Regions from separate parts of the Nonomuraea sp. NPDC050404 genome, predicted to be linked through region 4. Evidence: riboswitches for the same ligand, from Rfam matches in the RefSeq annotation. Region 4 holds a riboswitch; each other region holds the start of a gene.
What was found. Region 4 has a riboswitch for cyclic di-AMP ahead of AB0I81_RS18465 (hypothetical protein). Riboswitches for the same ligand answer to the same signal wherever they lie in the genome.
Positions count from the first base shown of each region.

Region 1: it holds a riboswitch for cyclic di-AMP, as region 4 does, so the genes downstream of both, AB0I81_RS26890 (hypothetical protein) here and AB0I81_RS18465 (hypothetical protein) in region 4, are expected to answer to the same signal.
Region 2: it holds a riboswitch for cyclic di-AMP, as region 4 does, so the genes downstream of both, AB0I81_RS19865 (C40 family peptidase) here and AB0I81_RS18465 (hypothetical protein) in region 4, are expected to answer to the same signal.
Region 3: it holds a riboswitch for cyclic di-AMP, as region 4 does, so the genes downstream of both, AB0I81_RS21755 (C40 family peptidase) here and AB0I81_RS18465 (hypothetical protein) in region 4, are expected to answer to the same signal.

Region 1 covers NZ_JBFAKB010000009.1:388,437-395,930, forward strand. Annotated here, with positions in the region: gene AB0I81_RS26870 (GNAT family N-acetyltransferase) at 1-949, opposite strand, end outside; gene AB0I81_RS26875 (PP2C family protein-serine/threonine phosphatase) at 1,068-2,183, shown strand; gene AB0I81_RS26880 (response regulator transcription factor) at 2,326-2,922, opposite strand; gene AB0I81_RS26885 (site-2 protease family protein) at 3,075-4,379, shown strand; gene AB0I81_RS26890 (hypothetical protein) at 4,443-5,399, opposite strand; cyclic di-AMP (ydaO/yuaA leader) riboswitch at 5,405-5,542, opposite strand; gene galT (galactose-1-phosphate uridylyltransferase) at 5,611-6,687, opposite strand; gene AB0I81_RS26900 (DeoR/GlpR family DNA-binding transcription regulator) at 6,684-7,463, opposite strand.
Region 2 covers NZ_JBFAKB010000006.1:544,510-552,003, forward strand. Annotated here, with positions in the region: gene AB0I81_RS19855 (branched-chain amino acid aminotransferase) at 1-945, opposite strand, end outside; gene AB0I81_RS19860 (3-isopropylmalate dehydrogenase) at 1,185-2,231, opposite strand; cyclic di-AMP (ydaO/yuaA leader) riboswitch at 2,330-2,477, shown strand; gene AB0I81_RS19865 (C40 family peptidase) at 2,496-3,080, shown strand; gene AB0I81_RS19870 (class I SAM-dependent methyltransferase) at 3,140-3,955, shown strand; gene serA (phosphoglycerate dehydrogenase) at 4,440-6,029, opposite strand; gene AB0I81_RS19880 (hypothetical protein) at 6,271-7,125, shown strand; gene AB0I81_RS19885 (MFS transporter) at 7,223-7,494, shown strand, end outside.
Region 3 covers NZ_JBFAKB010000007.1:341,597-349,090, forward strand. Annotated here, with positions in the region: gene AB0I81_RS21745 (NYN domain-containing protein) at 1-369, shown strand, start outside; gene AB0I81_RS21750 (C40 family peptidase) at 457-1,431, shown strand; cyclic di-AMP (ydaO/yuaA leader) riboswitch at 2,088-2,253, shown strand; gene AB0I81_RS21755 (C40 family peptidase) at 2,327-2,848, shown strand; gene AB0I81_RS21760 (hypothetical protein) at 3,171-3,977, shown strand; gene AB0I81_RS21765 (M48 family metalloprotease) at 3,989-5,854, shown strand; gene AB0I81_RS21770 (glycosyltransferase family 4 protein) at 5,851-6,963, shown strand; gene AB0I81_RS21775 (AMP-dependent synthetase/ligase) at 6,976-7,494, opposite strand, start outside.
Region 4 covers NZ_JBFAKB010000006.1:268,741-276,234, reverse strand. Annotated here, with positions in the region: gene AB0I81_RS18500 (ABC transporter ATP-binding protein) at 1-754, shown strand, start outside; gene AB0I81_RS18495 (ABC transporter permease) at 754-1,974, shown strand; gene AB0I81_RS18490 (hypothetical protein) at 2,226-2,666, opposite strand; gene AB0I81_RS18485 (STAS domain-containing protein) at 2,804-3,133, shown strand; gene AB0I81_RS18480 (VOC family protein) at 3,138-3,650, opposite strand; gene AB0I81_RS18475 (rod shape-determining protein) at 3,647-4,633, opposite strand; gene AB0I81_RS18470 (DUF5302 domain-containing protein) at 4,928-5,128, shown strand; cyclic di-AMP (ydaO/yuaA leader) riboswitch at 5,291-5,427, shown strand; partial or broken gene AB0I81_RS18465 (hypothetical protein) at 5,723-6,088, shown strand; gene AB0I81_RS18460 (alpha/beta fold hydrolase) at 6,423-7,268, shown strand; gene AB0I81_RS18455 (hypothetical protein) at 7,323-7,494, opposite strand, start outside.

The sequences.
Region 1 (7,494 bases), on a different contig from region 4:
GCGCCGCGTAGGCCCTGGAGATCAGTGCCCTGTCCACCTCGACCACGCGCACCCACAACTCGTCCGACCACCGCGGGCGGAGCTGGCGCTGGTCGGCCAGCAGCGCGATCAGCGGATCGTCGGCCGGCCTGCTCGCCTCGACCTTGGTGACCAGGTCCCGGTCCAGGACGCTGCGCCACAGCAGGGCGTAGGCCGCCGGGTCGGTCGCCTCCAGCTCGTTCACCTTCAGCGTCCCGTTCGGTACGCCGGAGTCGTCCCAGGACGACTTGATGCGGAACAGGGCGTAACCGCGTACGCCGCCGTCGTCCTCGGCCAGGACCGAGCGCAGCGGGCCCGCGCCGCGCTGGTCGAACTCCTCGTCGGCCAGGACGTCGTCCCAGTTCTGGGACTTGCGCTCGTAGCGGCCCGGGCGATGGGTGACGACGGAGGCGAACACCTTCTCCAGTTCGGCGCGTACCTCGGCCGGTTTGGCGATCCTGAGCCGCAGAGATGGGTCCGCGGGGGCGCCGGGCACGAAGGAGGAGCGGCGGGTGTCGATGGCGCAGGACAGCTCGACGGCGGCCCTGCCGTAGCCGTACCGGCCGTAGATGAGCGATTCGGAGGCGTAGAGGGCGGCCACGGACTCGCCGCGCTCGCGAATGTCGGCGAGCTGCCTGCGCATCAGCGAGGACAGCACACCCCGGCGGCGGTGGGAGGCCAGGACGCTGACGGCCGTGACGCCGGCGACCGGGAGCTGCCTGCCGCCGGGCACCGACATCGTGAGGCTGAGGACGGAGGTGACGCCGGCGATCTGCTCGCCGTCGAAGGCGGCGAGCGTGCGGTCGAACTCGGTACCCGCCTTGAACCGCTCGGTCTGAGTGGGGTGCGGGGACCAGCCGAACGCCTCTTCGGTGACTCCGGCGAACGCCGGCCACTCTGATTCGTCAACAGGACGGATCGGATACGTCATGCGTCCAAGGTAGGAGCGGGCAAAGGGGAAGGGCCACCCAATATACGTCCTTAATGATCAAGGCGTTGGTCAAGTGGGCTGCCCAAACATGGGTCAGACCGATACAGTCAGGCGCATCATGAGTTCCCGTCCGGCGCCGCTGATCCCGCCTCGGGTCCGCGCGGTCCTGGTGCGGGTGCCAGGCCTGGTGCCTGTCGTGCGGTTCGTCCGGCGGGTGTTGCTGGGCCGCGAACGCAATCTGCTCACCACGCTGATCGTGCTGGCACTCGTCATCGGATTCCTCGCGGCCGAGTCCTCGACCGAGTGGTTCTCGCCCTCGCTGCTGATCCTGGTCACGCTCATCGGCGGGCTTCAGCTCAGGCTGCGCAGCCTGGTCAAGCTGCTCGTGGGGATCGGGGTCTCACTGGCCTACGTCGCGGCCAACATCGGCGCGGGCAGGGTCGGGCTGGGGCTGATGGTGACGATCGTGTTCACCGCCGTGCTGGCCGTGCTCATGGCCAGGACCAGGGGCAAGCTCGGCGTGCAGGGCCTGCGCGGCGACGCGATGCTGCTGGAGCTGCGCGACCGGCTCAGGAGCCAGGGAGAGCTGCCCGCGCTGCCCAAGGACTGGGGCGGCAAGGTGGTGCTCAAGCAGGCGGGCGGCTCGTCGTTCGGCGGCGACTTCCTGGTCTCCATGCGCGACGGCGACTCCGTCGAGATCGCGCTGGTCGACGTGTCGGGCAAGGGCGTCGACGCGGGCACCAGGGCGCTGCTGTTGTCGGGCACGTTCGGCGGGCTGCTCGGCTCGGTCGACGACTTCCTGCCCGCGTGCAACGCCTACCTGCACAGGCAGCGCGGCGACGAGGGGTTCGTGACGGCCGTGCACGTACGCCTCGACCTGGCGACGGGCGACTACACGATCACCTCGGCCGGGCATCCGCCGGTGGTGAAGTTCGACGCGGGCACCGGCAACTGGCAGGTCGCCTCGGCCAAGGGCGTGGTGCTCGGCGTGGTGCCCGACCTGCACTGCGAGCCCGACAGCGGCACCCTGCGCAAGGGCGACGCGCTGCTGCTGTTCACCGACGGCCTGATCGAGCAGCCGGGCCGCGACATCGACGCCGGGCTCGACCGGCTGCTCGGCGAGGCGGAGCGGTTGTTGCCCTCCGGGTTCCGTGACGGCGCCAGGGCGCTGGTCAACGCCATGGCCTCCGGGCACAACGACGACTGCGCGCTGGTGCTCATCTGGCGCCCGTGACCGTGAGGTTTCACACGCCGCGTTCGTGATGTCGCTCACTGGCCGTGGGATCGGCCCGGCTGACATTCTCTAGGTACCCGGGATCCGGCGGAGCGGCGCGGCTCCACCGGGTCCCGTAACCACCACTACCGCCCCGCACCCCTCACAACCAGCCGCTGTCGCTGGCGATCCGTACGGCGTCCAGCCTGTTGCGCGCGCCCGTCTTGCACATGATGCGCGACAGGTGGTTGCGCACGGTGCCGACCGACAGGAACAACTCGTCGGCGATCTCCGTCGAACGGGCCCCGCCCGCCGCGATCCGCAGCACATCCAGCTCCCGCCTGGTCAGCGGATTGGACGCGCACTGCAACGCGGCCAGGGCCAGCTCCGCCTCGATGGCCCGCCGGCCCGCCGCGACCTGGCGCACCCCGTCGGCCAGCTGCTCGGGCGGCACGCACAGGCTCATAAACCCCAGCGCCGGACCGGCCAGCGCCTCGCGCACCTGCGCCGGATTCGGCGCGGCCGACAGGATCAGCACCCCGCACCGGGGCGCCTGCCGGGCCAGCGGCCCGGCCACCGGCGGACCCGGCAGGTCGAGATCGACGACGGCCACGTCGGCCTCGGCCGCCAGAGCCGTGCGCACCACCTCCTCCGCGCGTCCGGCCTCGGCGACCACCCGCAGGTCGGGCTCGGCTCCAAGGGTGGCCAGCAGGCCACGGCGCACCAGCGGCAGGTGCTCGGCAATGAGAATGCGAATCAAGACGTCCCCCTCCGTCGTCTCTTAGAGTGATCGGCTGACTGCGTACTGTCAATGCTCAGGAAATGCGGTAAGCCTTGCGGTGCGGCGACTTGGACTACTCTGGGGCTGTCGGACCTTTCGCCTGTCCTTGCCGTATCCGGGAGCGCGCCTAGATGAACTGGCTCTACGTCGTGGGGATCATCCTTTTCATCCTCGGGTTGCTGTTCTCCATCGCCCTGCACGAGCTCGGCCACCTGGTGCCCGCCAAGATCTTCGGCGTCAGGGTGACCCAGTACATGGTGGGCTTCGGTTCGACCGCCTGGTCGCGGCGCAGGGGCGAGACCGAGTACGGCATCAAGTGGATCCCGTTCGGCGGCTACATCCGCATGATCGGCATGCTGCCGCCGCGGCCCGGCGACGACCCCACCAAGGCCAGGAGCACCGCGACGGGCCCGTTCCAGGGCCTGATCGAGTCCGCCAGGGACGCCGCGCTCGAAGAGGTGCGGCCGGGCGACGAGGACCGGGTCTTCTACCGCAAGAAGTGGTGGCAGAAGGTCATCATCATGTCCGGCGGCCCGGCCATGAACTTCGTGCTCGCCTTCATCTTCTTCAGCATCCTGCTGGTCGGCATCGGCCTGCCCACCTATGCCCCGATCGTCTCGCCCGCGACCAACACGTGCGTGATCCCGATCACCGAGCAGCGCACGCAGTGCACCGCCGCCGACAAGCCCACGCCCGCCGCCCAGGCGGGCCTGAAGCCCGGCGACCACCTGGTCACCTTCGACGGCAAGAAGATCGGCGACTGGGACGACGCCACCACCCTGATCCGCTCGCACGGCGCGGGCCCGGTGCGACTCGGCATCCTGCGCGACGACAAGCCGATGACGCTCAACGTCACGCTCATCGCCCAGGACCGGCCCAACCCCGACAACCCCGAGCAGATCGACAAGAACGTCGGCTTCCTGGGCGTGCTGCCCACCGAGGTCATGCAGCAGCAGAACCTGGGCCAGGTCGTCGGCTACATGGGCGAGCTGACCGTCAGGGTGGCGGGCTCGCTGCTCAACCTGCCCGAGAAGATGGTCGGCGTCTGGCACGCGGCCTTCTCCGGCGAGGAGCGCGACCCCGAGGGCCCGGTGGGCGTGGTCGGCGCGGGCCGGATGGGCGGCGAGATCATGGCCTCCGACCTGTCCACCGAGAACAAGGCCGCGATCTTCATCCAGTTGCTGGCCGGCTTCAACCTGGCGATCGGCATGTTCAACCTCATCCCGCTGCTGCCGCTGGACGGCGGGCACGTCGCCGGGGGCCTGTGGGAGGGCATCAAGCGGGCCTACGCCAAGGTCATGCGCCGGCCCGAGCCCTCGTACGTGGACATCGCCAAGGTGCTGCCCCTGACCTACGCCATCGCGATCGTGATGATGGTCATGGCGGGCCTGCTCATCTACGCAGACCTGGTCAACCCGCTCAGGCTGACCGGCTGAGGACGTCCGTGGAGGCGCCGGACCGGCTGCTGCCGTGTCCTGCCCGAGCGGTGCGCGGCCGCGCTAGTTCATCGAGATGTGTACGTGATCGAAGTGGTTCTCGGTGATGCTGCCGCGGTCGGTCATCCCGCGCCAGCCGGATCCCTGGTTGATGCGCTGCTTCCAGATCACGTACTTGACGCCCAGCTTGTCCTTGTTCTTGATGGCCCAGTCGGCGATCCGGTCGCCGAGCGCCATGTTCTCCGCGCCGGGCATCGAGCCGCCGGTGCTCATCATGAAGTCGCAGGCCCGGCCGAGCGGATGCTCGCCGCTGGCGCCCGCGCGGAAGCAGCCCACGCTGGACGGCAGCTGGAAGTTCTTCTCCACCTGCGCCTTCATCAGCCGCGTACGCGAGGTGATGTTGTCCGAGCCTGACGGCAGCTCGGGCGCCCAGGATCCGTCGGAGTTGCGGCCCGTACCGTAAGGCACCAGGTCTTCAAGCTTCTTCCTGATGTCCTTGATGACGTCCTCCGCCTCGTCGCGCTGCTCGGAGACCTCGGACGTGTCCGCCTTGATCTTGGCCGCCAGCTTGGCGGCCTCCTCGCTGGCCTTCTTCTTCTCGTCCCGCGCGCGCGCCACGACCTGCACGATCGCCTGCTGCTCCGCCGTGAGCTGTTCGAGCATGGCCGCGGTGTCGGCGTCGGTGGGGATCATGATGCCGGGCAGCCCGGGGTTGCCGTTCTGGTAGCGCAGGCGGGCGATCTCGGCGACCCGCTGCTCGGCCGTGACCAGCGTCTGCTCGGCGGCGGCCAGCCTGGCCTTGGCCGTCTTGGCGGCCTCCTGCGCCTTGGCCAGATCGACCCGCTTGAGGTTGTACTTCTCGATCTGCTTGTCGACCTTGCTGTTGAGCTGTTTGAGCTGGGCGCGGAGCTGCTCTTCCGATGGTTTGGGCGCGGCCTGCGCGGGGGTCGCCGGGAGGACGGCGATGGCGCAGGCGGCGATGAGTCCGATGGCAAGGGTCGCACGGGGCGAAGCCGCCACGTAGGTGTTCCTCTCCCTCTGCCGGCCGGGTTAGCTGACGGGTTGGGCATGGGAGTCGCCTGCCGCCGAAGCGGATTCACCCCAGGTGCGGTTTGGGTCCCCGGCTCCCGGGCAACGCGCCCGGGATTAGGCATGCAACGGCGGTTACTGCCGGTGCATATGGGGATATTAGTGGTAGATCACGAGTCATGCGACCTTAACAAGAAATCTATTAGTGATCTATCTGTGATCGAAGCATGCGTGCGGCCTCCTCCGGCAGCACGTCGTTGACGAAGGCGCCCATCGCCGACTCCGATCCGGCCAGGAACTTGAGCTTGTTCGGCGCCCGCCTGATGCTGAACAGCTCCAGGTGCAGATAGGCCAGCTCCCTGCCCTCACGCACCGGCGCCTGGTGCCAGGCCGAGATGTAGGGCATGACGAGCCCGAACAACCCGTCGAATGCCCGCAGCACCGAGGTGTAGAGCGGCGCGAACGCAGCCCGCTCAGCCTCCGTGAGCGCGGCCAGGTCGGGCACCTGCCGGTGCGGATACACGTGCACCTCGAACGGCCAGCGCGCGGCGGCCGGCACGAAGGCCGTCCACAACTCGTTGGCGGCCACCACCCGCGTCCCCGCCTCCCGCTCTGCGGCCAGCACGTCGGCGAACAGGTTGCCCTTGGTGTAGCGCCCCGCCGCGCCGAGTTGCAGCTTGGTCCTGGGCGTCACGTACGGGTAGGCGTAGATCTGGCCGTGCGGGTGGGCGATCGTGATGCCGATCTCCTCGCCCCGGTTCTCGAAGCAGAACACCTGCTCCACGCCCTCGATCGCGGACAACTCGGCCGTACGGTCGGCCCACGCCTCCATGACGAGCCTCACCTGAGCGTCGGAGAGCCTGGAGAAGGAGGAGGAGTGATCGGAGGTGAAGCACACCACCTCACACCGCCCCGCGCCCGGACGCACCTCACTGAGCCCGCCCGGCTCGCCGTAGCTCCCGAAATTTCCGGAGAAGGAGGGGAAGCGGTTCTCGAACACCGCCACGTCGTAGTCGTAGGCCGGGATCTCCGTCGAGCGTTCGTCCGACGACGGGCACAGCGGGCACTCGGCCGTGCCGCCCGTCGGCAGGAACGTACGCGTCTGCCGGTGCCCGGCCATCGCGATCCACTCCTCGGTCAGCGGGTCGTAGCGCAGCTCCGAGGCCACCGGCCGGGGGCCGAGCGTACGCCGGTCGATCGCGCTCCTGTCCGCGTCGTCACGCAGGTCGAAGTAGATCAGCTCCCGGCCGTCGGCCAGGTGGGTGATGGTGCGCTTCAAGGGGTGCCCTCCACGATGATCAGTTCTCCGGCCCGTTCGGCCAGCTCCGTGCGTGCGTCCTGCGGCAGCCCCGCGTCGCTGATGACCACGTCGGCCTCGCTCAGCTCGGCGATGGTGCTGATGCCGACGGTGTTCCATTTCGTGTGGTCGGCGGGGATCACCAGCCGGTGTGCCGCCGCGACCAGCTCCCTGTCGGTCTCGGACTCCAGCAGGTTGGGCGTGGTGAACCCGGCCCGCACGCTCATCCCGTGCACGCCGAGGAAGAGCGTGTCCACGTGCAGGCGGCGGATCGCGGCCACGGCCACCGGCCCGACCAGGGCGTCGGACGGCGTGCGTACGCCCCCGGTCAGCACGACGGTGCGGTCGGCGCGCGGGTTGCGGTGGAAGATCTCGGCGACCGGGATCGAGTTGGTGATCACGGTCAGCTCGGGCACGCCGATCAGGTGGTGGGCCAGCGCCCACGTGGTGGTCCCCGCCGACAGCGCCACGGCCGTGCCCGGGCGTACGAGGGTGGCCGCGCGCCGCGCGATGGCGTCCTTCTCCTGCTGCTGGCGGGCGGACTTGGCGGTGAAGCCCGGCTCCTCGGTGGAGCCCGGGCCGAGCGCCGTCGCGCCTCCGTGCACCTTCTCCAGCAGCCCGCGCTCGGCCAGCACCTCAAGGTCGCGGCGGATGGTCATGTCGGAGACGCCGAGCTCGCGTACGAGGTCGGCCACCCGGACGCCGCCGTTGCTGCGCACGCGTTCGAGAATCGCCTGCTGGCGCTGCTGTGCGAGCACGCCCGCTCCTTCCAACAGATTCCACCAAATT
Region 2 (7,494 bases), 280 kb from region 4:
CACGACGGCGGCCGTGCCGCACGCGAACACCTCCGTCAGCTCGCCCGACTCGCACGCGGACTGCCACTCGTCCACCGAGATGAGCCGCTCCTCCGTCTCCAGGCCCAGGTCGCCGGCCAGCTCCAGGATCGACTCCCTGGTGATGCCGGGCAGCAGCGTGCCGGTGAGCGCCGGGGTGACGAGCTTGTCGCCGAAGACGAAGAACAGGTTCATCCCGCCCATCTCCTCGACGTAGCGGTGCTCGTGCGCGTCCAGCCACACCACCTGGTCGCAGCCGTGCTCGACGGCCTGCCGCTGGGCGACGAAGGCCGCGGCGTAGTTGCCGCCGCACTTGGCGAAGCCGGTGCCGCCGGGGGCGGCGCGGGTGTACTCGGTGGACAACCAGACGGAGACGGGCTGGAGGCCACCGGTGAAGTACGAGGCCGCCGGCGAGGCGATGACCATGTACTTGTAGGTCTTGGACGGGTAGTTGACGCCCAGCCCCGCCTGCGTGGCGATCATGAAGGGGCGCAGGTAGAGGCTGTGCCCCTCGGTGGTGGGCACCCACTCCCTGTCGGTCTCGACGAGGAGTTCGAGCGAGTCCACGAAGGTCGCCTCGGGCAGCTCCGGCATCGCCATGCGCGAGGCCGAGCGGTTGAAGCGGGCGGCGTTGGAGTACGGGCGGAAGGTCACGATCGAGCCGTTGGCCTGCCGGTAAGCCTTCAGGCCCTCGAACAGCTCCTGCGCGTAGTGGAAGACCGAGGTGGCGGGGTCGAGCGAGAGCGGCCCGTACGGCATGAGCCTGGCGTCGTGCCAGCCGACGCCGTCGGTGTAGTCGACCGAGATCATGTGGTCGGTGAAGGTCTGCCCGAAACCGGGATTCGCCAGTACCTGCTCCCGCTCGGCCGCGGTGCGAGCGTGGTCGGATAGCTGCACGTCGAAGCTGAGCTTCTGAGCGATGGTCATGACGTCGGTCCTTATCTCTGCGATCTACCGAAATCTACCGGAATCTACCGGTTGCCTGCGCACCTGCGGCGGCCTGCAGCCGTGCCCGGACAGGGCAGTCCGTACTTCCTATTGTCTCGCTATATGGGATGGCAAGGGGCCGATGGGGTGGTTCGCCGCATCCCGGAACGCTGGAAACGCGAAAACGCGCCCGGCAGTCCTCCTAGGACCGCCAGGCGCGTTTCCGGGGCTAGGCGGTCCTAGCCGGATACTCGCCCGGTGATGTCGTCACCGATCTCGTGCGTGGTGCGGTTGGCCCAGCCGGTCAGGCGCTCCACGATGTCGTCGGCGACCGCCTGCTCGACCTTGGCCGCCTCGGTGCGCAGGCCGAGGTGGTCCAGGAGCATGGCGACGGACAGGATGGTCGCGGTGGGGTCGGCCTTGCCCTGGCCGGCGATGTCGGGCGCGCTGCCGTGCACCGGCTCGAACATGCTCGGCGCGGTGCGCTCGGGGTTGATGTTGCCGCTGGCCGCCAGGCCGATGCCGCCCGCGATGGCCGCGCCGAGGTCGGTGATGATGTCGCCGAACAGGTTGTCGGTGACGACCACGTCGAAGCGCTCGGGCTGGCTGACGAAGAACATCGAGGCCGCGTCGATGTGGCAGTAGTCGGTGGTGACCTCGGGGTATTCGGCGGCCACCCGGTTGACCGTGCGCTGCCACAGGTCGCCGGCGTAGGCCAGGACGTTGGTCTTGTGGACGAGGGTCAGCTTCTTGCGCGGCCGGGACTTGGCCTTCTCGAAGGCGTAGCGCACCACGCGCTCGACCCCGTGGGCGGTGTTGAGCGACTCCTGCGTGGCGATCTCGTGCGGCGTGCCGCGCCGCATGACGCCGCCCGTGCCGGCGTAGAGACCCTCGGTGCCCTCGCGGACGACGATCATGTCGATGTTCTCGGGCAGCGTGTCGGCCAGCGGCGTCTCCACGCCGGGCAGCAGCTTGACCGGGCGCAGGTTGACGTAGTGGTCGAACTCGAAGCGCAGGCGCAGCAGCAGGTCGCGCTCAAGGATGCCCGGCGGCACGCTGGGGTCGCCCACGGCGCCGAGCAGGATGGCGTCGTAGCCGCGCAACTCTTCGAGCACCGCGTCCGGCAGCGTCTCGCCGGTGCGGTGGTAGCGTGCGGCGCCCAGGTCGTAGTGCGTGGGCTCGATCTTCGTGCCCACTGCCTCAAGGACCTTGAGCCCTTCTGCGACGACCTCGGCGCCGATGCCATCCCCAGGGATGACGGCCAGGCGGATGTTACGCGACTCCATGACGGCAACCTTACCGGCTCGTCTCGCCTAACGAACACTCATCTCATTTCCCGGACATCCCGCTTTGGGCGGTTTGCGACCTTTTGACCGTTTCGTTAGTGTCCGTCGGGCCTAATCCGCGCAGCCGTTGCGCGGAGCCGGGGACCCACCTTTCCCCCCAGGGGCGAATCGGCGACACGTCGCCGTAGGGCTGTCTTCCAGGCCCGAGCCCGTCAGCTAACCCGGCCGGCCGTATGGAAGGACAGTGTTCTGTCTCGCATCGTCATGGCTCGTGCGGCCATCGCCCTGGCAACGGGCGCCGCCGGGCTCATCCTGGCCAGTCCCGCGGCACACGCCACCGCCGCCAAGGACCAGGACCCCACCACCCTGACCGGCGCCGACATCAAGCGCGTACGTGAGGAGAGCGCGCCGACGCCCTCATGGAAGGTCGCCCTCGCCTTCGCCATGGACAAACGCGGCACGCCGTATGTCTGGGGCGGCACCAGCAAGCGGGGCTACGACTGCTCGGGGCTCATGCTGCGGGCGTACGAGGCGGCGGGCATCGAACTGCCGCGCACCGCCCGCCAGCAGTACGGGGCCTTCGACAGGAAGATCGCCTGGAAGGACCTCAAGCCCGGCGACCTGGTCTTCTTCAGCGGCCTCGGCCACGTGGGGATGATCTCCAAGCCCGGTTACATGGTCCACGCGCCGAGCTCCGGCGACGTGGTGAAGGAGGAGAAGTTGTCCGACTGGCGCCGGCAGTCCTTCGTGGGCGCGGTCCGGCCCGATCCCCAGGGCGTCCGCCGCTGGACGTCCTACCTCAAGGAACGTGAGGCTCCGGCCCCGTCCATGCCCACCGCCGTCCTGTAGCGGAACCTGAGTGCGGCCCCGGTGCGCCCGGGGCCGCACGCGGGCGTAGCGTGTCGGATATGTCACCAGAGAAGGTGCATCTAACCGAGGAGAAAGCGACTCTCCTCGCCACCCTGTACGGCAGGGCACTCGACGCGCGATCCCCCCACCCGATACTCGGCGACCAGCTGGCCGCGCAGGCACTGGACCGGATCGACCACGACTTCCGCAAGACCGGGATCAATCCCGGCACGGCCAGGGCCGTGGCGCTCAGGGCGCGCTTCATCGACCGGTGGGCCGCGGAGTTCCTGGACGCCCACCCCGAGGCGACCGTCCTGCATCTGGGCTGCGGGCTCGACACCCGCGTGCACCGCATGGACCCGCCGCCCACCGTCCACTGGTACGACGTGGACTATCCGGAGGTCATCGAGTTGCGCCGGCGGCTGTTCCCCGAGCGGCCCGGCTACGACCTGATCGGCACCTCGGTCACCGACCTGGGCTGGCTGGAGCAGGTCCCCGGCGACGCTCCCGTGCTGGTCGTCGCCGAGGGCCTGTTCTACTACCTCGACGAGGTCGAGGGACCGGCGCTGGTGCGGGCGATCGTGGACCGCTTCCCGGGCGGCGAGTTCGCCTTCGACGCCCTGAACCCGCTCGGGCTGCGGCTCCAGCGGCTCAACAAGCCCGTGCAGAAGGCCGGGGCCACGATGCACTGGAGCATCGACGGCCCCGCCGCGCTGCCGGCCGTACATCCGGGGCTGCACTGCCTGGCGGCAGTGAGCGCGTTCGACATCGACGGGTTCGACCGCCTGTCGGCCTCGCACCGGATGGTGGCCGCGATCGTCAAGCTGCTGCCCGCGATGCGGCGGACGGCGGTGCTCTACCGGCTCAGGTTCTGAACGGCGGAGTCTGAGGGCAGGTTCTGAATGGCGGGGTCCGAGGGGGCGCTCTACCGGCTCAGGTTCTGCGGGGCGCCGCCGTTGTCGCGGCGGTCCAGCGCGGTCTGCACGGCCTCGGCGGCCTCGTCCTCGTGCTCTTCGGCGCGGTTCCAGGCATACATCTCGTACATGTGACTCATCTCATTTCGCGGACGCGTCGGATGAAAACAGCCGGACTCCGGTCGCGAATCCGACCGGGCCTGATCTCGTTGGTCCGGGTCGCGGACCGGACGAAGGGACTTACTGGCCGACACGCACGCCGCTCTCCGCGACGGGTTGCCGACCTGCCCTAACAGGCCCCGCCGCGGCAGGTAATAAGTACGAAGACCTGGCGCATTACCGGTAACAGTACCTGAGCATTCTCATTGGATGTCCTACTATCTCGCATGCTGAGACGCGAAAGGGCCGCCACCCGGAGCGGGTGGCGGCCCTTTCTGATGAGACCTCAGTCCTCCAGGTCCACCGAGCGGCCGCTGTCGGCGCCGATCTCGGCGCCGATCTGCTCGACGATCTCGGCGGGGATGGCGGAGTCGACGGTCAGCGCGATGAGCGCCTTGCCGCCCTTGGTGTCACGCGCCACCTGCATCGAGGCGATGTTGATGTTGTGCTCGCCCAGCAGCCTGCCCACCACGCCGACGATGCCGGGGCGGTCGGCGTAGGTGTAGAAGCACAGGTGGGCCGTCGGCTCGATCTCCATCTCGTAGCCGTTGACCTCGACGATCTTGGTGATCTGGCGCGGGCCGGACAACGTGCCCGAGACCGAGACGGTACGGCCGTCGGCCAGCACGCCGCGCACGGTCACCACGTTGCGCCAGTCGGGGCTCTCGGCGCTGGTGACCAGCTCCACGATGATGCCGCGGTCCTTGGCCAGCAGCGGCGCGTTGACGTAGGTGACCTGCTCCTCGACCACGTCGGCGAAGACGCCCTTGAGCGCGGCCAGCTCGATCACCCGCACGTCCTGGCCGGCGATCTCGCCGCGCACCTCGACGTCGAGCTTGGTGGCCACCTCGCCGGCCAGCGCGGTGAAGACGCGACCGAGCTTCTCGGCCAGCGGCAGGCCGGGCTTGACGTCCTCGGCCACCACGCCGCCCTGGACGTTGACGGCGTCCGGCACGAACTCGCCCGCCAGCGCCAGCTTCACGCTGCGCGCGACCTGCGTGCCGGCCTTCTCCTGGGCCTCGTGCGTGGAGGCGCCCAGGTGCGGGGTGACGACGACCTCGTCCAGCTCGAACAGCGGGCTGTCGGTGCACGGCTCCTTGGAGAAGACGTCCAGGCCGGCTCCCGCGACCCGGCCCTCCTTGATCGCCGAGTAGAGCGCGCTCTCGTCCACGATGCCGCCGCGCGCCACGTTGATGATGCGCACGTTCGGCTTGACCTGGTGCAGCTCCTTGTCACCGATCATGCCGACGGTCTCCTTGGACTTCGGCGGGTGAACGGTGATGAAGTCGGAGATCTTGATCAGCTCTTCGAGGCTGACCAGCCTGACGCCGAGCTGCGCGGCGCGGGCCGGCGGCAGGTAGGGGTCGTAGGCGACGATCTCGACGCCGAAGGGCAGCAGGCGCTGCGCGACGAGCTGACCGATCTTGCCGAAGCCGACGACGCCGACGATCTTCTCGTCGAGCTCGACGCCGGTGTACTTGGAGCGCTTCCACTCCCCGTTCTTCAGCGCGGCGTGGGCCTGGGCCGTGTTGCGCGCGCTGGCCAGGATGAGGGTGACGGTCTGCTCGGCGGCGCTGGTGATGTTGGAGGTCGGGGCGTTGACGACCATGACGCCGGCCTTGGTGGCCGCCTCGACGTCGACGTTGTCCAGACCGACGCCGGCGCGGGCGACCACCCGCAGCTTGGGCGCGGCGGCGATGGCCTCGGCGTCCACCTGCGTGGCCGAGCGGATGATCAGCGCGTCCACGTCCGCGAGGGCGGGCAGGAACTGGGAACGGTCGGCGCCGTCGGTGTGGCGGACCTCGAAATCAGCACCGAGTACGGCGAGGCCAGCCTCGGACAGCTTCTCTGCGACCAGAACGACGGGCTTGTTCACTGGTGTGGATCCTTAGGGCACGGCGGGCTTCGGGGGGACACGTCCACGGATCCCCCTCGGCGGTCCCACAGAGTGTATCCGCAGCTTGTGAACGTATTCACGAGAGCCCACCATCTGAGACGAGATCCGGTCTACCCCCCTGACCGAAAACTCATCCATCCCGGGCGCATCTTTGTCTTGATCGGGAGATTTATTCGCCATTAGCCTGATAAGCCGTGGCCGACTACCTATGGTTCGTCATATGAGCATCGGGAATCCTGCGCTTGCCGACGTGCTCGCACAGCATGGCACGCCCCACCGCCTGCTGAGCGCTCTTGCCGACGGTGGAGTCCTGGTGGCAGTGCGACCAGATCGTTCCGTCGTCCTTGGGACGACCCAAGCCGGTGACCGGGTCCTGCTCGGTTACACCGGTCCCATGACCTATGCCAGGCATCGCGGCAGTCATTCCCTGTCGGCGTGTGACGCCGGCACCATCCTGGACATCCAGCGCGTCACCGGAGTGCGCGAGATCGTCATCGACGCGGCCGGACCAGCCGCCGCGGCCGTGCCCATCGACGACCTCCAGCGCTTCATGACCACGACGCGGTCGGGCCCGACGCCCGTACTGTCGGGGGCGGTGCCGGCCGCCTACGCGACGGGCGCCATGGCCACCGTGTCGCGGGGTGCCGCGCTGGCCCAGGTGGCCCCGCCCAGCCCGCAGGCGCCCGCCTTCCCGTGGGTGCCCGCGCCGCGGCCACACCTGTCGGGGCCGATGCAGCAGGTGGATCCCGGGTACCGGCGGTGTACGCACCCGATCCTGCCGGCCCTGCGGCAGGCGATCGCGTACCTGCTCATGGACTTCCCGCTGGTGCACCACGTCTGGATCTCCGAGGCGGGCACGGCGTCCGGGGCGACCGGGATCATGCTGCACGTCAAGGTGCACATGTCGGCGGCCGAGGACGTCGTACGCGACCTGCACCGGCTGGTCCGCGCCCGGCTGCCGCAGTTCGCCGCCTCCGGGGCGCCGATCCTGATGGCCAGGGTGGCCGACTCGCGCAGCGAGCAGCGGATGATCGAGATCGGCGCGCACGTGGTGTGCGCCGACGTATCGGACTGACCGATCGCCGGGCCCCCGCAGGCGGGCCCGGCCAGGTCAGGGCCTCGCGGAAAAGTGGGCCCTCCCAAACAAGCCCTCGCTCGGTTCTAATGAGTGGATGATCAAACCGGCGGTGAGCACCGCCACCGTCCCGACGGGCGTGCGCCTGGGGTACGGGGTCGGCTCGTTCTGCACGGCCACGGTCAACGCCGTTCCCGGCCTGCTGCTGCTGTTCTACATGACGAACTTCCTGGCCGTGCCCGCGTGGCTGGCCGGTGTGGTGGTGACCGCGCCCAAGATCTGGGACCTGGTCATCAACCCGCTGGTCGGGCGCTGGTCCGACCGGACCACCTCGCGCTGGGGGCCGCGCCGGCCCTGGCTGCTGGCCGG
Region 3 (7,494 bases), on a different contig from region 4:
CTGATCATCGACGGCTACAACGTCACCAAGACCGGCTACGGCACCCTCACCCTCGCCGACCAGCGCAACCGCCTCATGACTGCGCTCGGCGGCCTGGTGGCGCAGACCAGGGTCGAGGTGACCGTGGTCTTCGACGGCGCGGAGCTGAACGCGCCCGTGCAGGTGGTTGCGCCGCGTGGGGTGCGGGTGTTGTTCAGCGCGCCGGGGGAGATCGCCGACGACCTCATCCGCCAGCTCGTGCACGCCGAGCCGCCCGGCCGGGCCATGGCCGTGGTGTCCTCCGACCGCGAGGTGGCCGAGTCGGTCAGGCGAATGGGTGCCAGACCCGTTCCGTCTGGCATGCTGCTGCGCCGGCTGGGCCGCGCATAAATTATGAAAAAGTGGGTTTAGGGCGCTACCTCACCCTGCACTTCTGTACTATTTCGCCCCAGGTACATCCCCCTTGGAGGCGACACAGTGAGGTTTGGTCGGGTGCCGGTGGCCGCAGGTCTGACGATCGGACTGGTGCTGACCCCGGTAGGAGCGGCCCTGGCTGATCCCCGGCCCACCTTGGCGCAGGCAAAGGCCAAGCTCAAGAAGCTCAACGACAAGGCCGACAAGGTCGTCGACCGCTACAACACGGCGACCGAGAACTACAAGAAGTCCAAGGGCACCTACACCAAGCTGAACGACACCTACAAGCGCAAGCTGGCCACGGTCGCCGAACTGCGCGAGCAGGTGGTCGGGATGGCCGTCGACAGCTACAAGCTCGGCGGCGACGTCACCTCCTTCCCCGGCCTCATGGGCTCCGACAACCCCGGCGCCATGCTGACGGGGTGGGCGGTGGCCGGGCAGCTGTCACGGGAGCGGGCCGAGAAGCTGGCGGCCTTCAACGAGGCCAACCGCGGGCTGAAGGCCGATCGCGACAAGGCGCAGAAGGCCCTGCAGGGGGCCGACAAGGAACGCGACTCCGTGGAGAAGGAGCGCTCGGAGATCCGCAAGCTCATCGCCCAGCAGGAGAAGCTGCTCAGGAGGCTGGGCGCCTACAACCCCGGCAACCCCAACAGCACGGGCGTCAAGTACACGGGTCCCGCCTCGGGGAACGCCGCCGCCGCGCTGCGGTTCGCGTATGCGCAGATGGGCAAGCCTTACGTCTTCGGCGGCACAGGGCCGGGCGGGTACGACTGCTCGGGGCTCACGCAGGCGGCCTGGCGGGCGGCGGGCCTGTCGTTGCCGCGTACGACGTGGCAGCAGTGGGCCTGGGGGGCCAGCCGCAAGGTGGACATGGACTCACTGCAGGCCGGGGACCTGATCTTCAGCGAAGGGCTCGGGCACGTCGGCATTTATGCGGGTAACGGGGAAGTCGTCCACGCGCCGCAGACCGGTGACGTCGTGAAGGTCACCAAGCTCTCCAACTACGGCCGGAACGTGGTCGGCGCGATCCGCCCGTAACCCCTTCTCTCTCACTCCCGGCACTCATTCCCGGCCGGTTTCGGTCGTGGTCGTGCGTGGGATTTGGTCCTGCTGGGCTGATCTCACGCTCCTCTCTTCGAGAGTTTCAGCGGTGCCGGATGTTTCGTGATGGTTGGGTGCGGAACGGTGCGTAGCCGAGGCCGTCAGATCGCGTTCGTCTACGATCCGGCATCGTAGATATGGGGCCTGGCTCGATGTGATCCGTCGTTGGTGCAGGTATTGCCGGGAACGGCGTGTGGCGTAGATATGCCGAAATATCGCACTCAATGCGACGGGTGATGCGTGGTCGGCCGGGAGCGCTCCCAGTGGGGATGCTCACGTTTATCCAGTGACAAATGTGACTTAAGGGACGGATGGGACCTGACAAGCGGCTGCTCCGGCAAGTGTGAGCAGGGTCACATTTCGGTAACAGAACCTGGTGTTCCAGCAGGGGTTTCGATACCGACTCATCCCCCTGACTGATCTTTACAGCCTGACGCACCCTTTGCCGATCCTTGACCTTTCGGCGTAGCTTCTGGCGTCGTCGCGGTGAACAAGCCATGTCGCCGCGAACCGGCATCGGTCCCTCCCGATGTGAGACAGATAAAAATCCGCCGGTCGCACCCGACGATCCCCACGGCAAGACCTTCGATCGGGACGGCGACCTGCCGAATCCGTGCAGCCAGGAGGCACGGAACCGGGGACCCAGCGATCCCACGTTTCCCCAGGGATCAGGGGTGAATCGGCGCGCCAATCGCGCCGTAGGGCGACTTCCAGGCCCGAATCCGTCAGCTAACCCGGTAGGCGTTCGTGGAAGACACAAGGAGAAATCCTGTCTAATCCCCTGCAGAACCCCCGCCTGTCCCGCCTTGCCCTGAGTGGCGTTGCACTCACGATGTCCGTGACGGCCGGAGGTCTCATCCTCCATGCCCCAACGGCTCAGGCGGCGACCACGAGCGATTCGGCCGGTTCGACGACCGCGGCGCAAACCACCGTCAAGACGTCGAAGAAGGTCACGGCCGCCCATCGACGGGCAGCCAAGGTCGCTCGGCAGCAAGCGAAGGCCCTCAGGGCCGTCGCCGCGGCCAAGAACCAGATCGGTGACCCGTATCGGTACGGAGGCACGGGACCTGGTTCGTTTGACTGCTCCGGCCTCGTCCAGTTCGCCTGGAAGAAGGCCGGGGTCAAACTCCCGCGTGTGGCGAGCAGCCAGTTCGCCCGAGTCCGGAACAAGATCGCCTGGCGGAACCTCAAGCCTGGTGACCTGATGTTCTTCAGCGGGCTTGGTCACGTAGGTATGTACGTCGGCAAGGGCAAGATGATCCACTCGCCTCGGACAGGCGAACGGGTACGCATCGACAAGCTGGGCGGATGGCGTAAGTCGTCCTTCGTCGGAGCGGTTCGTCCCGGCATGTGAAGAAGCCCCGTCCGGATTCTCGGAGGATTTCCCGGATCCGGACGGGGCTCTCGCATGTCCCCACCAAACCCGCCAACTCCCCACGCCCGCTCGCCCCTCGCCCCGCCCTGGCAGCCCTTGGCCGTCCCGACTCCGGCGGTCTCGGCAGCCCGGCCCTGGGGGCCGGCGGGCGGATACTGAGCTCGTGGTGGCCGGGTAACTTGGGCTCGCGTGACGGCGGGTCACCGGTGAAGGGTTCAGCGGCCGTTTCCTGGAGGGCCATCAGCCGAAGTGCGGCGGGTGGGAAACCACGGCAACGCGTAATGGATGGATGAGGTGTCGGGTGAGGCGGCGAGCGGTGGTGGGGGCTCTGCTGCTGTTCGTCCCCGCCGGCGGCGGGGCGCTCTCCGGCTCGCCGATTCTTCCCCCGCAAGCGCGTGACCTGTGGCCAGGTCGCGCGGTCGTCAGCCGGGGCAGGCGCTCCACCGTCGTCGGGCATGACACCGCCCCGCCCGGCCTGCTCGATGAACTGGCTCGCCGGGCCGACGGCGCGGGGCGGAGGGTCTCGGGCGTGCTCGGCCGCCCGCTACGACCGCTCGTCGTCGTGCCGGAGTCCAAGCGCGAGGCCGCCAGGCTGGCGGGAGTGGCCGGGGTGGACGGGCTGGCGGCCGTGGCCGACGAAGGCCGGGTGATCGTCGTGCCCGAGTACTTCGCCGCGCTCAACCCCACCGGCCGGGACGTGGTCCTGACCCACGAGCTCACCCATGTCGCCGCCGGTACCGATCGCCTCCCGGTCTGGCTGTATGAGGGGTTCGCCGACTACGTGGGCTACCGCGACTCCGGGCTGCCCGTGAAGACGGCCGCCGCCGAACTGGCCGCCGAGGTGCGGGCCGGGCGGCTGCCGAGTGCTTTGCCCGGACCTGAGGCTTTCGCGGCGGATGGGCGTGACCCGGACCGGCTGGCGCGGGCGTACCAGGCCGCCTGGCTGGCGTGTCGCTTCCTGGCTGACCGGTTCAGTGAGGGGACCCTGGTGTGGCTCTACCGTGAGGCCCAGGCGGCCGGCGTCGATCGGGCGCTCGCCTCGCTGGGGCTCTCCGTCGCCACACTGACGGCGCGGTGGCGCGCGTACGTACGAGACCAGCTCGTATGAAGGGGAGGCACATGAGCGACACCGACGACCGCAGAGACACCGGCGACGCGGCGCGCAAAGCCGGCACACGAGACGACGAGCCAAGCGAGGACGGCCTACGGGAGGACGACAGCCCACGGGAAGACGGGCTACGCGAGGACGGGCTCCACGAGGACGGGCTAGCCGAGGGCGGCGCGGAGGGCGGTGCGATGGCCGCCGTGGGCGCGGGCCACGCGGGCGGCAGTACCACCGAGGGAGCGGGCCACGCGGGCGGGACCGCCGTCGGGGGAGCGGGCGCTGGCAGTGGTGCGACCGTTGAGGAGAGGGCGGGCTCCGGCGGTGTGATCGCCGGGGGAGCGGGCACCGGCGTCGGTGAGACCGCTGTGGGAGTCGGTGGACGGGTCGCAGCGGACGCCGTTCCGCCGCGCGGGCGCGGGCTCTTCAGGAAGGCGGCGGGGTCGGAGGGCGCCGCACCGGGTGAGTCGGCGGGGTCGGAGGGCGCCGGACCGGGTGAGTCGGCGGGGTCGGAGGGCGCCGGACCGGGTGAGTCGGCGGGGTCGGAGGGCGCCGGACCGGGTGAGTCGGCGGGTGGTGCGGGGCGGGGCGGGCAGGGGCATCGTGGGAGGATGTCCGTGACAGGGAACGATCCAGAGGCGCCCGCCGGCGGGTCGATGCGGCCCGCGGCCATCGCGCTGGTGCTGCTCGGCCTCGTGATCGTGGCCGTGGCCGCCTTCACCACGCCCTGGCGGGCGCTGACCGCCGCCCCGCCCGACCCGGCACGCGACTTCACCGCCGCCCAGATCGCCAAGGCGCAGGCGTTCGACGCGGCCACCACCCTGCCGAGCTACCTCTCGCTCGCGCTCACGATCATCTTCGCCGGCCTCCTGGTCGCCACCCCGATCGCCCCGAGGGTCCTGGGCCGCCTGAAAGGGCCCTGGTGGCTGCGGGTGATTCTGGGCGTCGCGGTGGTGTCCGCGGCCGTGGAGCTGATCAGGTGGCCGCTCGGGATGTGGTTCGAGACGATCCTGCGCGACTACGGCCTGTCCATCCAGGACTGGGGAGGCTGGGCCGGGGACCGGCTGAAGAACCTGGGCGTGGAGGTGTTCCTGATCTGCGTCATGCTGCTGGCCCTGGTCGCGCTGGCCCGCAGGTTCAGGCGCTGGTGGATCCCGGCCGCGGTGGGCGCGTTCGTGCTGACGGTGGTGACGTCGTTCGTGTATCCGGTGGTGTTCGAGCCGCTGTTCAACGACTTCACCTCCATGGAGCAGGGCGAGCTGCGTACGAACCTGCTGGACATGGCGCGGCGTGACGGCGTGCCGGTCGAGGACGTGCTGGTGGCCGACGCCTCGCGCAGGACGACGGCGCTGAACGCGTACGTGTCCGGCTTCGGCGCCACGCGCCGCATCGTCGTCTACGACACACTGCTGCGGGCCCCGCAGCGGGAGGTCGAGCTGGTCGTGGCGCACGAGCTGGGCCACGCCAAGTACGACGACGTGCTGTATGGCACGCTCATCGGCGGCCTGGGCGCGGGTTTCGGCGCGATCGCGTTGTTCCTGGTCTTCAACTCGGTACGCCGCCGCACCGGCCTCACCTCGATCGGCGACCCGCGCGCGGTGGGCGTGGTCATGGGCCTCATGACCTTCGGCTCCCTGCTCATGGGCCCCGCCCAGAACACGATCAGCCGCCACATTGAGGCCAGGGCCGACGTGCACGCGCTCAACCTCACCCAGGACCCGGCCATGTTCATCGCCATGCAAAAACGCCTGGCCATAACTAATATTTCCGACTTGTCGCCGGATGCGGTGGAATATGTGCTCTATGCCTCCCATCCCTCCGGCCCCGAGCGCATCGCCATGGCCCGCTCATGGGCCAAGCTGAACGGCGTCCCCGAACCGTGACCAACGTGCTGGTCGTCACGAACGACTTCCCGCCCAGGCCGGGGGGCATCCAGTCGTTCGTGCACGGGCTCGCGCTGCGCACGCCGGGCGTGGTGGTCTACGCCCCCGCCTGGCCGCGCTGCGCGGAGTTCGACCGGCGTCAGCCGTTCCGGGTCGTGCGGCATCCGACGCGGCTCATGCTGCCCACCCCGGCCGTCGCGCGCACGGCGGCCGGGCTGGTGGCCGAGCACCGCGCCGAGACCGTGCTGTTCGGCGCGGCGGCGCCGCTGGGCCTGCTCGCCCCGCGCCTGCGCAGGGCGGGCGCGCGGCGGGTGGTGATGCTCACCCACGGCCACGAGGCGTCATGGGCGGGCGCGCCGGGCTTCCGCTCGGTGCTGCGCAGGATCGGCGGGCACGCCGACGTGGTGACCTACCTCGGGGCGTATACGCGCGAGCGGCTGGCCGCCGTCATCCCGGCGGGCAAGCTCGTCCGGCTCGCGCCGGGCGTGGACGTCGACCAGTTCCACCCCGGGGCGGCCAAGGCGGACCTGGGGGTGCCCGGGCGGCCGGTGGTGTTGTGCGTGTCGCGGCTGGTGCCGCGCAAGGGCCAGGACCAGCTCATCAGGGCCTGGCCCGAGGTGCTGCGATCGGTGCCGGACGCGGTGCTGCTGCTGGTGGGCGGCGGCCCGTATCGGGGGACGTTGGAACGGCTGGCGGCGGGGCACGAGTCGATCAGGTTCACCGGCACGGTCTCGGCGGCCAGCCTGCCCGGCTACTACGCGGCATCGGACGTGTTCGCGATGCCGTGCCGTACCAGGCTGAAGGGGGTGGACGTGGAGGGGCTCGGGATCGTGTTCCTGGAGGCGTCCGCGACCGGGCTGCCGGTGGTGGCGGGCGCCTCCGGCGGCGCGCCCGACGCGGTGCGGCCCGGCGAGACCGGCCTGGTCGTGAACGGCCAGGACACGGGCGAGGTGGCGCAGGCCATCGTCGAACTGCTGACCGACCCCGACAAGGCGCGCAAGCTGGGCGCCGGCGGGCGCGACTGGATCGCCCGCGAGTGGGCGTGGGACCAGGTCGCGGCCCGCTTCCATGATCTGCTCAGGCCCGGCCCGATCAACGAGGTGGGATAGTAGCGGGGCGGCTCAGCTTCGCGGTCCGCCGTAGAGGTCGTCGACCTGGGCGGCGAAGTCGCTCATCACCCGGCTGCGCTTGATCTTGAGGGTGGGGGTCAGGTGCCCGCTCTCCTCGGTGATGTCCGCGTCCAGGATCGCGAACTTCTTGATCTGCTCGGCCTTCGACACCGCCAGGTTCGCCCGGTCCACCGCCGCCTGGATCTCCTCCCGCACCTTGGGATCCGAGCGCAGGCCCGCGACCGTGGAGCCGGCGGGCATGGCCTCGGGGTCGAGGGTGATCAGGGCAGCCACGAACGGCCGGCCGTCGCCCACCACCATGGCCTGGGAGATCAGCGGGTGGGCGCGCAGCGCGTCCTCCAGCGGCCCGGGGGCCACGTTCTTGCCGGCCGCCGTGACCAGGATCTCCTTCTTGCGGCCGGTGATCCGCAGGTAGCCGTCCGCGTCCAGCTCGCCGAGGTCGCCGGTGTGGAACCAGCCGTCCGCGTCGATCACGTCGGCGATGGCGTCGTCGTTCTTCCAGTAGCCCTC
Region 4 (7,494 bases):
TGAGCTCGTCGCCATCGTCGGCCCGTCCGGGTCGGGCAAGTCGACCATGCTCAACGTGGTCGGCACCCTCGACCGCCCGTCCTCGGGAAACATCCACATCGACGGGTACGACGTCTCCAAGTTGTCCGACAACCAGCTCTCGGCGCTGCGGGCGACCACGATCGGGTTCGTCTTCCAGTCCTTCCACCTCGCCGCGAAGGTCCCCGCGCTGGACAACGTGGCGGACGGCCTGATCTACACCGGCCTGAGCACGTCCGAGCGGCGCCGCCGGGCGGCGGTGGCGCTCAAGCGGGTGGGGCTCGGGCACCGCATGGATCACGAGCCACATGAGCTGTCGGGCGGGGAACGGCAGCGGGTGGCCATCGCCAGGGCAGTGGCGGGCGAGCCGCCGCTGCTGCTGGCCGACGAGCCCACCGGGGCCCTGGACTCCGTGTCGGGCACCGGCGTGATGGAGTTGCTGCACGAGCTGAACGCGTCCGGCACCACCATCGTGATCATCACGCACGACCGGGAGATCGCCGCCAGCCTTCCCAGGCAGGTGCGGATGCGCGACGGCGAGATCATCTCCGACTCCGCCGCCGACCGGGCACCTGAAGGCCGAGAGCCCGCAAGCCGAGGTTCTGACGGCCGAGGTTCTGACGGCCGAGGTCCCGATGGCCGAGGGCTAGGCAACGGAGGGCCCGGCAACGGAGGGCCCGGCAACGGGGAGCCCGACAACAGAGAGCCCGAGCCCGCGGAATTCGGGGTGGCGTGATGGCGGTCATCGAGGCGGCGCGGCCCAAGTTGTCCCCGGCCAGGATGCGGTCGCGCGACGTGATGCGGGTCGGCGCGGTAGGTCTGCGTACGCGCCCGCTGCGGGCGTTCCTGTCCGCGCTGGGCATCGCCATCGGCATCGCCGCCATGGTCGGCGTGGTCGGACTCTCGGCCTCCTCGGGCGCCGAGCTGGACCGCCAGCTTTCAGCTCTGGGCACGAACCTGCTCACCATCTCCGCGGGCTCGACCCTCACGGGCGAGGCGGCCCAGATGCCGAAGGACGCGGAGGCGATGATCGAACGGATCGGGCCGGTCGAGGCGGTCTCGTCCATCGGCAAGATCCCCGAAGCGAAGGTTTACCGATCCGAGCAGATCCCCGAGGCCCAGACCGGCGGCCTCAACACCTACGCCGCCCGCCTCGACCTGCCCGCCACGGTGGGCGCGACCCTGCGCAGCGGCACGTGGCTCAACGCGGCCACCGAGCGCTACCCCGCCGCCGTGATCGGCTCGACCGCCGCCCAGCGCCTCGGCATCGGGGCCGCCGGCCCTGACGCCCAGATCCTCGTCGGCGGCATCCGGTTCACGGTCGTCGGCATCCTGGAACCCGTGGCGCTGGCCACCGACCTGGACGCCGGCATCCTGGTCGGCTGGCCGGCGGCGGAGGACCGGCTGGGCTTCGACGGCCACCCGACCACGCTCTACACCCGCTCGGACGAGTCCGAGCTGGAGTCGGTACGCCAGGTGCTCGCGGGCACGGCCAACCCGGAGGCGCCGAACGAGGTGGACGTCTCCCGCCCGTCCGACGCCCTGGCCGCCAAGCAGGCGACCAGCCAGGCCACCGCCGGCCTGCTGCTGGGCGTGGGCGGGGTGGCCCTGCTCGTGGGCGGGGTCGGGGTGGCCAACACGATGGTCATCTCGGTGCTGGAACGCCGCGCCGAGATCGGCCTGCGCCGCTCGCTCGGGGCGACCAGAGGGCAGATCAGGACGCAGTTCCTGGCGGAGTCCCTGCTCCTGTCCGCGATGGGCGGAACCGGGGGCGTCCTGCTGGGGACGGGGGTGACGATGGTGTACGCGCTGTACAGCGGATGGCCCTCGGTCGTCCCGATCTGGGCCACGGCGGGCGGCCTCGCCGCGACCCTGATCATCGGCGCCGTGGCCGGGCTCTACCCGGCCATCCGAGCCTCCCGCCTGTCCCCGACGGAAGCCCTGTCAACCCCATAACCCTCGGGTACGCGCGCGCCCGCCCACCCGCCGGGCGCGCGCGGGGCGGGAAGGGGCGGGCTTTGTGGGGTGCGCAGGCCGGGAAGGGGCGGGCTTTGTGGGGTGCGCAGGCCGGGAAGGGGCGGGCTTTGTGGGGTGCGCGGGGCGGGAAGGGGCGGGCTTTGTGGGGTGCGCAGGCCGGGAAAGGCCAGGCTTGTGGGGTGCGCGGACCGGAAGGGCCGGGCTTGTCGGGTGCGAGCCGGCGAGAGGGTTCAGTCGACCGCGTAGCAGCTGGTCTTTCCCACCACCCGGACACCGGGCTCGTCCTCCGCGAGCACCGTCAGCACGAAGGTCACCCGGGTCGCCGGATCACGCAACACGGACACGTCCTGATCCCCGTCCCGCAGGTCCAGGTCATCGACCACCTTGTCGTACCCCATCGCCTGCAGCCGCTCCAGCAACTCGTCCGGAGCGCCGGCCGCGTCGCTCTCCGCCTGGAAGAAGTGCCGCACCTGGCCGGGCACGCAGGTGGCGTCGCCGGCCCGCCGTACCGCCGACAGTTGTAATTCGCTCGCGCCGAGAAGGTGGCCGGCGTCGGCGTCAAGCCGTCTGGCGGCCTCTTCGAGCGTGGGCGTCTCCGAGGCGGTGGCACAGCCTGCGACGGCCGCGACGCAGAGGAGCAGCGCGGATAACACGGGTCGGCCGACGCGCACAAGGCGACCCTATCGAAGATCACCATCAGGTAACGGCGAAATCCCATAAAAGACCTGGGTGTCAGGAGCCTCCGCATAAGACGCGCCTCCTGGGGCAGATCCTGACAGAACATGGCGGGCGCCCCCACCGGAGCCGGATGATCTACGAAGAGAGCGATGACCAAGCACGCGTCACCCTCGTTTCGCATCCATTCGGCCTGCGTGTCACCGGCGAGATAGACAGCGGCAACCACCGCCTGCTCGCCGACGTCCTCGACTGGGCGCTGCACGCCGGCAGCCACGGCATCCGGCTCGACCTGTCGGGCCTGACGTTCATAGACGTCAGAGGCATGCGCCTCATCGTGGCCACCGCCGCACGATTATGGCCGGACCGCGAGCTGATCCTCGACCCGGTCTCACCGGTGGTGCGCCGCCTGCTCGCCGTGACGGGCTGGGAGGACACGCCGGGCCTGCGCGTGCCCCATTGAGAGCTCAGGGCCGCCAGCGTCGCAGGTCGGTCTCCTTCTCGTACGCCTGCGGATCCGGATAGGTCAGCAACTCCACGGTCCCACCCCAGGGCGTACGGCAGTACACGAACCGGTTGCCCTCACCCGCCTCCGGCCCCGGCAGCGGCACCGGCTCCGACAGCCGCATGCCGCCCGCCTCCGCCACCAGGCGCAGCGCCTCCTCCAGGTCGTCCACGTACAGGGCGACGTGCTGCCACCCCAGATCGCACGGCAGCACCGCCCCGGCCTGCCGCGGCCCGCTGAACTCGAACAGCTCGATCCCGGGCCCGTTCGGCAGGCGCAACATGCGCACCGCCACCTCGGCCGTGCCCTGCGGCACCCCGAGCCGCCGCTCGGTCGCCCAGCCCCCCTTGGGCCCACGCGCGCGGGGGAGGGTGTCGTAGAGCACCTCGGCGCCGAACGCGCGGGCGAAGAACTCCGTGGCCACGTCGAGATTCGGCACGGTCACGCCGATGTGGTCGATGCCGCGAACGGTCATAGCCTGCCTCCTGTCCGGAACCTGCCGAGCAGGCCCAGTTCGTCCACGCATCGGCCGAGCCCGAGCGCCACACACTCCAGCGGCCGCTCCGCCCGGCGTACCGGCATGCACAACGTCTCGCGCAGCCGCCGCCCGAGGCCGGGCAGCAGTGCCCCGCCACCGACCAGCACCGCGCCCCGTTCCCCGAGGTCGGCGGTCAGTTCCGGAGGGCAGAGCTCCACGGTCTCCACCGCCGCCCGCGCGATCGACTCGACCGGAGGCCCGGTGGCCTCGAAGATCCGCTGTACGGGCAGCAGCAGCTCCCGCACCCGGCCGGTGTCGGGGTCGTGGGCCCGCACCACGATCTCCCGGTCGCCACCGCTCGCGCGGCGTTTGGCCGACTCGGCCTCCGCGTCGTTCAGCAGCAGCCCGTGCTCCTGCTCGACGTGGCGGGCGATGGCCCTGCTCACGGCCCGGCCGCCGTAGGGCACGGAGCCGGCCGCCACCACCGACTCCCCGGACAACACGGCGATCCGTGCGGCGTCGCGGCCGATGTCGATCACCATGTTCCCGGCGAAGTCCGTGAGCGTCAGCCCCGCCCCGAGCGCGGCCGCCAGCGCGTGCGGGACCAGCCGCACGGTCCTGGCCTCCGCCTCGTACGCCACGTCGTGCAGCGCCGCGCGGTCGATCGGGGTGGATTCGCCGGGCAGCGCCAGGACCAGTCGCGGCCTGGAGTACGGATGCCAGTGCACCTTGCGCAGGAAGTGCCGGATCATGCGCCGGGCCAGCTCGGCGTCGGCCGGCAGCCCGCCGCGGACCGGCCAGCACGTACGCGTGCCCCCGCCGAGGGCGGCGGCCTCCGACCCGAACCCGATGATCTTCCCTGTACGGCCGTCGCACATCACGGCCGAGGGTTCGTCCAGCACGATGCCCCTGCGCTTGACGTAGATCCGCGTGCTCGCGGCCCCAAGATCCATTGCCAGGTCACGCCCGAGGAGTCTCATCAAGGGAGCTATTTCCTGAGCCGCTCCAACACAACACCACGAACAGAGCGGTTCCCCTTTACCCGCGCCCGCGCGCCCGGGGCTGCGGGGTGAGTGGGGAGGGCACGTTCGTGGGGCATGGGCAGGGGCGTTCCGGCAGTCCGGATCCCGTTTTCCGGCTGCTGGCCTGCACCCGTGGCGCCGGACAAGCGGCCGGAAGCGTTCCGCGTACCTCAATGCAGTCTTGAGGCCGGTTTCGCGTCATAAGCAGTGCCGTGCGAAGCTGTGACTGTCCCCAACACCATGGAGGTCCTCATGGCGGAAACACCGGAGCCGGAAGTCGATGAAACTCCCGAGGACGAGATGAAGCGCAAGTTCCGCGAGGCACTGGAGCGCAAGCGTAGCCAGGCCGCCGGATCAGGCGCGGGTGGCAGGGGCGTCGACCCATCGAAGATCCACGGGGCGCACGGTCCGGCTGCGAGTAAAAGATCATTCAGGCGCAAGAGCGGCGGCTGAGGCTGGGATTTGACGGGGGTACGGCATGCCGTACCCCCTTTCTCTTTACCTACGTAGGTAGATCTTCGCCCGATTCATGATGAATCGTTTGCGTATGTCCGTTTCCGTGGCTACAGTAATCGCCATTACCAGCCGGTGACCCAGTCCTTACCCAAGACGGACGACCGGCTGGCGCCGAATCCCGAGCGATCGGGAACCGGGGACCCACGTCATGTTGGGGTGAATCCGGCCGCGCGCCGGTAGGGCATCTCCACGCCCGAACCCGTCAGCTAACCCGGTAGGCGTGATGGAGAGGACTGTTTCCCCCTATGCACCAGCGCGTCGTACCCCCAGGCCGCGTAGTGACGGCCGCCTGCTGAGCGGCCCCCTTCCCTAAGGCTCGTATCTTGCGCTCCGCGTAACGCCGGGTGCCCCGCCCGCTGCGCCCTTTTCCCCCGAGTGCAACCTCCCTGTCCCCTCGTGAAGGGTTTTTGCTGCTTCATGTCTGCCCGTTTTGGTTTGCGTTCCCTCGCCATGCTCACCGCCACCACCGTCGGCGCCCTGACCATCGCCGGCACGGCGGCCCACGCCGACACTGACACCGACCAGAAGGTCATGCTCAAGGGCTCGACCACGGCCTCCTACTTCTGGGACGACTCCTCCGGCCGCGCCGGTGACACGGGCCTGCCCGCCAGTGGCAAGCCGATGCAGAAGGGGATGGCCGCCAGCCCGAGCTGGCCGCTGCTGACCGAGGGTTACGTGGTCTACAAGGGCAAGAAGGCGCCGTTCTTCGTGGGCGACCGCGGGCCGGGAACGCCCTCCAACCGCGGCATCATGCTCGATCTCGACGCCAAGACGTTCGCCGAGCTGACCGGCGGCACGTTCAACTCCAGCACGCTGGGCGTGGACGACGCGGGCGGCCTGGGCCACATCGACGTCGAGTACGTCATCACCAAGTGGGGCGACGGCCCCGGCAAGAAGAACTACCCGGTCCCCTTCTCGACCCGCGCCTGGGCCGAGCGCGACGACAACCCGGCCACCCCGCCCGAGGCGGAGGAGGAGCCCGCCCCGCAGGGCGGCGGCATCGTCGGCGCCCCGGCCGCGCAGAAGAAGACCCAGGACGGCCAGGACAAGTCCGAGGCGTCCGGCGTCGTGGGCGGCGCGCTGATGGCCGGCGCCCTGGCCGTCGCGGGCGGCGGCGTGGTGCTCGGCGGCGAGCGCCTGCGCACCCTCTTCAAGCGCTGAACCCCGGGCGCGCGGACCGGCTCAGAGAAGCGCTTTACGTACTATCGACCAGAATGTCATTCTGGTCGTCGTGACCACCCGCGCAGCCGCGAACGGCATCGACATCGCGTACGAGAGCTTCGGCTCCCCCTCGGGACGCCCCCTGCTCCTCATCATGGGACTCGGCGCCCAGCTCATCCAATGGGACGAAGAGCTCTGCGAGCTTCTCGCGGAGCAGGGCCACCACGTCGTACGGTTCGACAACCGCGACGCGGGCCTGTCCACGCACCTCCACGACCTGGGCCTGCCCAAGTCGGGCACGCCCGCGCCGTACCTGCTGGACGACCTGGCGGACGACACGGCGGGCCTCATGGACGCGCTCGGCTGGCCCGCCGCCCACGTGGTGGGCGCCTCGATGGGCGGCATGATCGCCCAGACGCTGGCCATCCGCCGCCCGGAACGGGTGCTGACGCTGACCTCGATCATGTCCACGCCCGGCCCCTCCGTGGCGCCGCCCACGGAGGCCGCCGCCGCCGTGCTGATGCGCCGCCCGCCCGAGGGCCGCGAAGCGGTGGTCGAGCAGTCGGTACGCAACTGGTCGGTCATCGGCTCGCCCGCCTACGACCTGGACCCCGGCAAGCTCGCCGAGCGGGCCGGGCGGGCCTACGACCGGTGCTTCGACCCGGCGGGCACGGCCAGGCAGATGGCCGCCATCATGGCCTCGGGAGACCGCAGGGAGGCGCTGGCGCAGGTCCGGATCCCCACGCTGGTACTGCACGGCGAGGCGGACCCGCTGGTCCCGCTCGTGGGCGGCCAGGCGACGGCGGCGGCCGTGCCGGGGGCGCGGCTGGTGACCTACCCGGGGATGGGACACGACCTGCCCCGCGCGCTCTGGCCCGACTTCGCCGCCGAGATCACCAAACTGACTACGGCGTAAACCGCAACGTCGGGATGGCCCGCCCCGTCAAGGGCGGGCCACCGCGACGGAAGGTCAGACCTCCAGCTTCTCCTCGATGCCGCGGAGCTGGTGCCGCGCCATCGCCAGATTGGCCCGCCCGCGATCGAGCGCCAGGTAGAGGAACAGCCCCTTCCCCCCGCGTCCCGTGATCGGGCGAATGATGTGGTACTGCCCGCTCAACGTGATCAGGATGTCCTCGATGCTG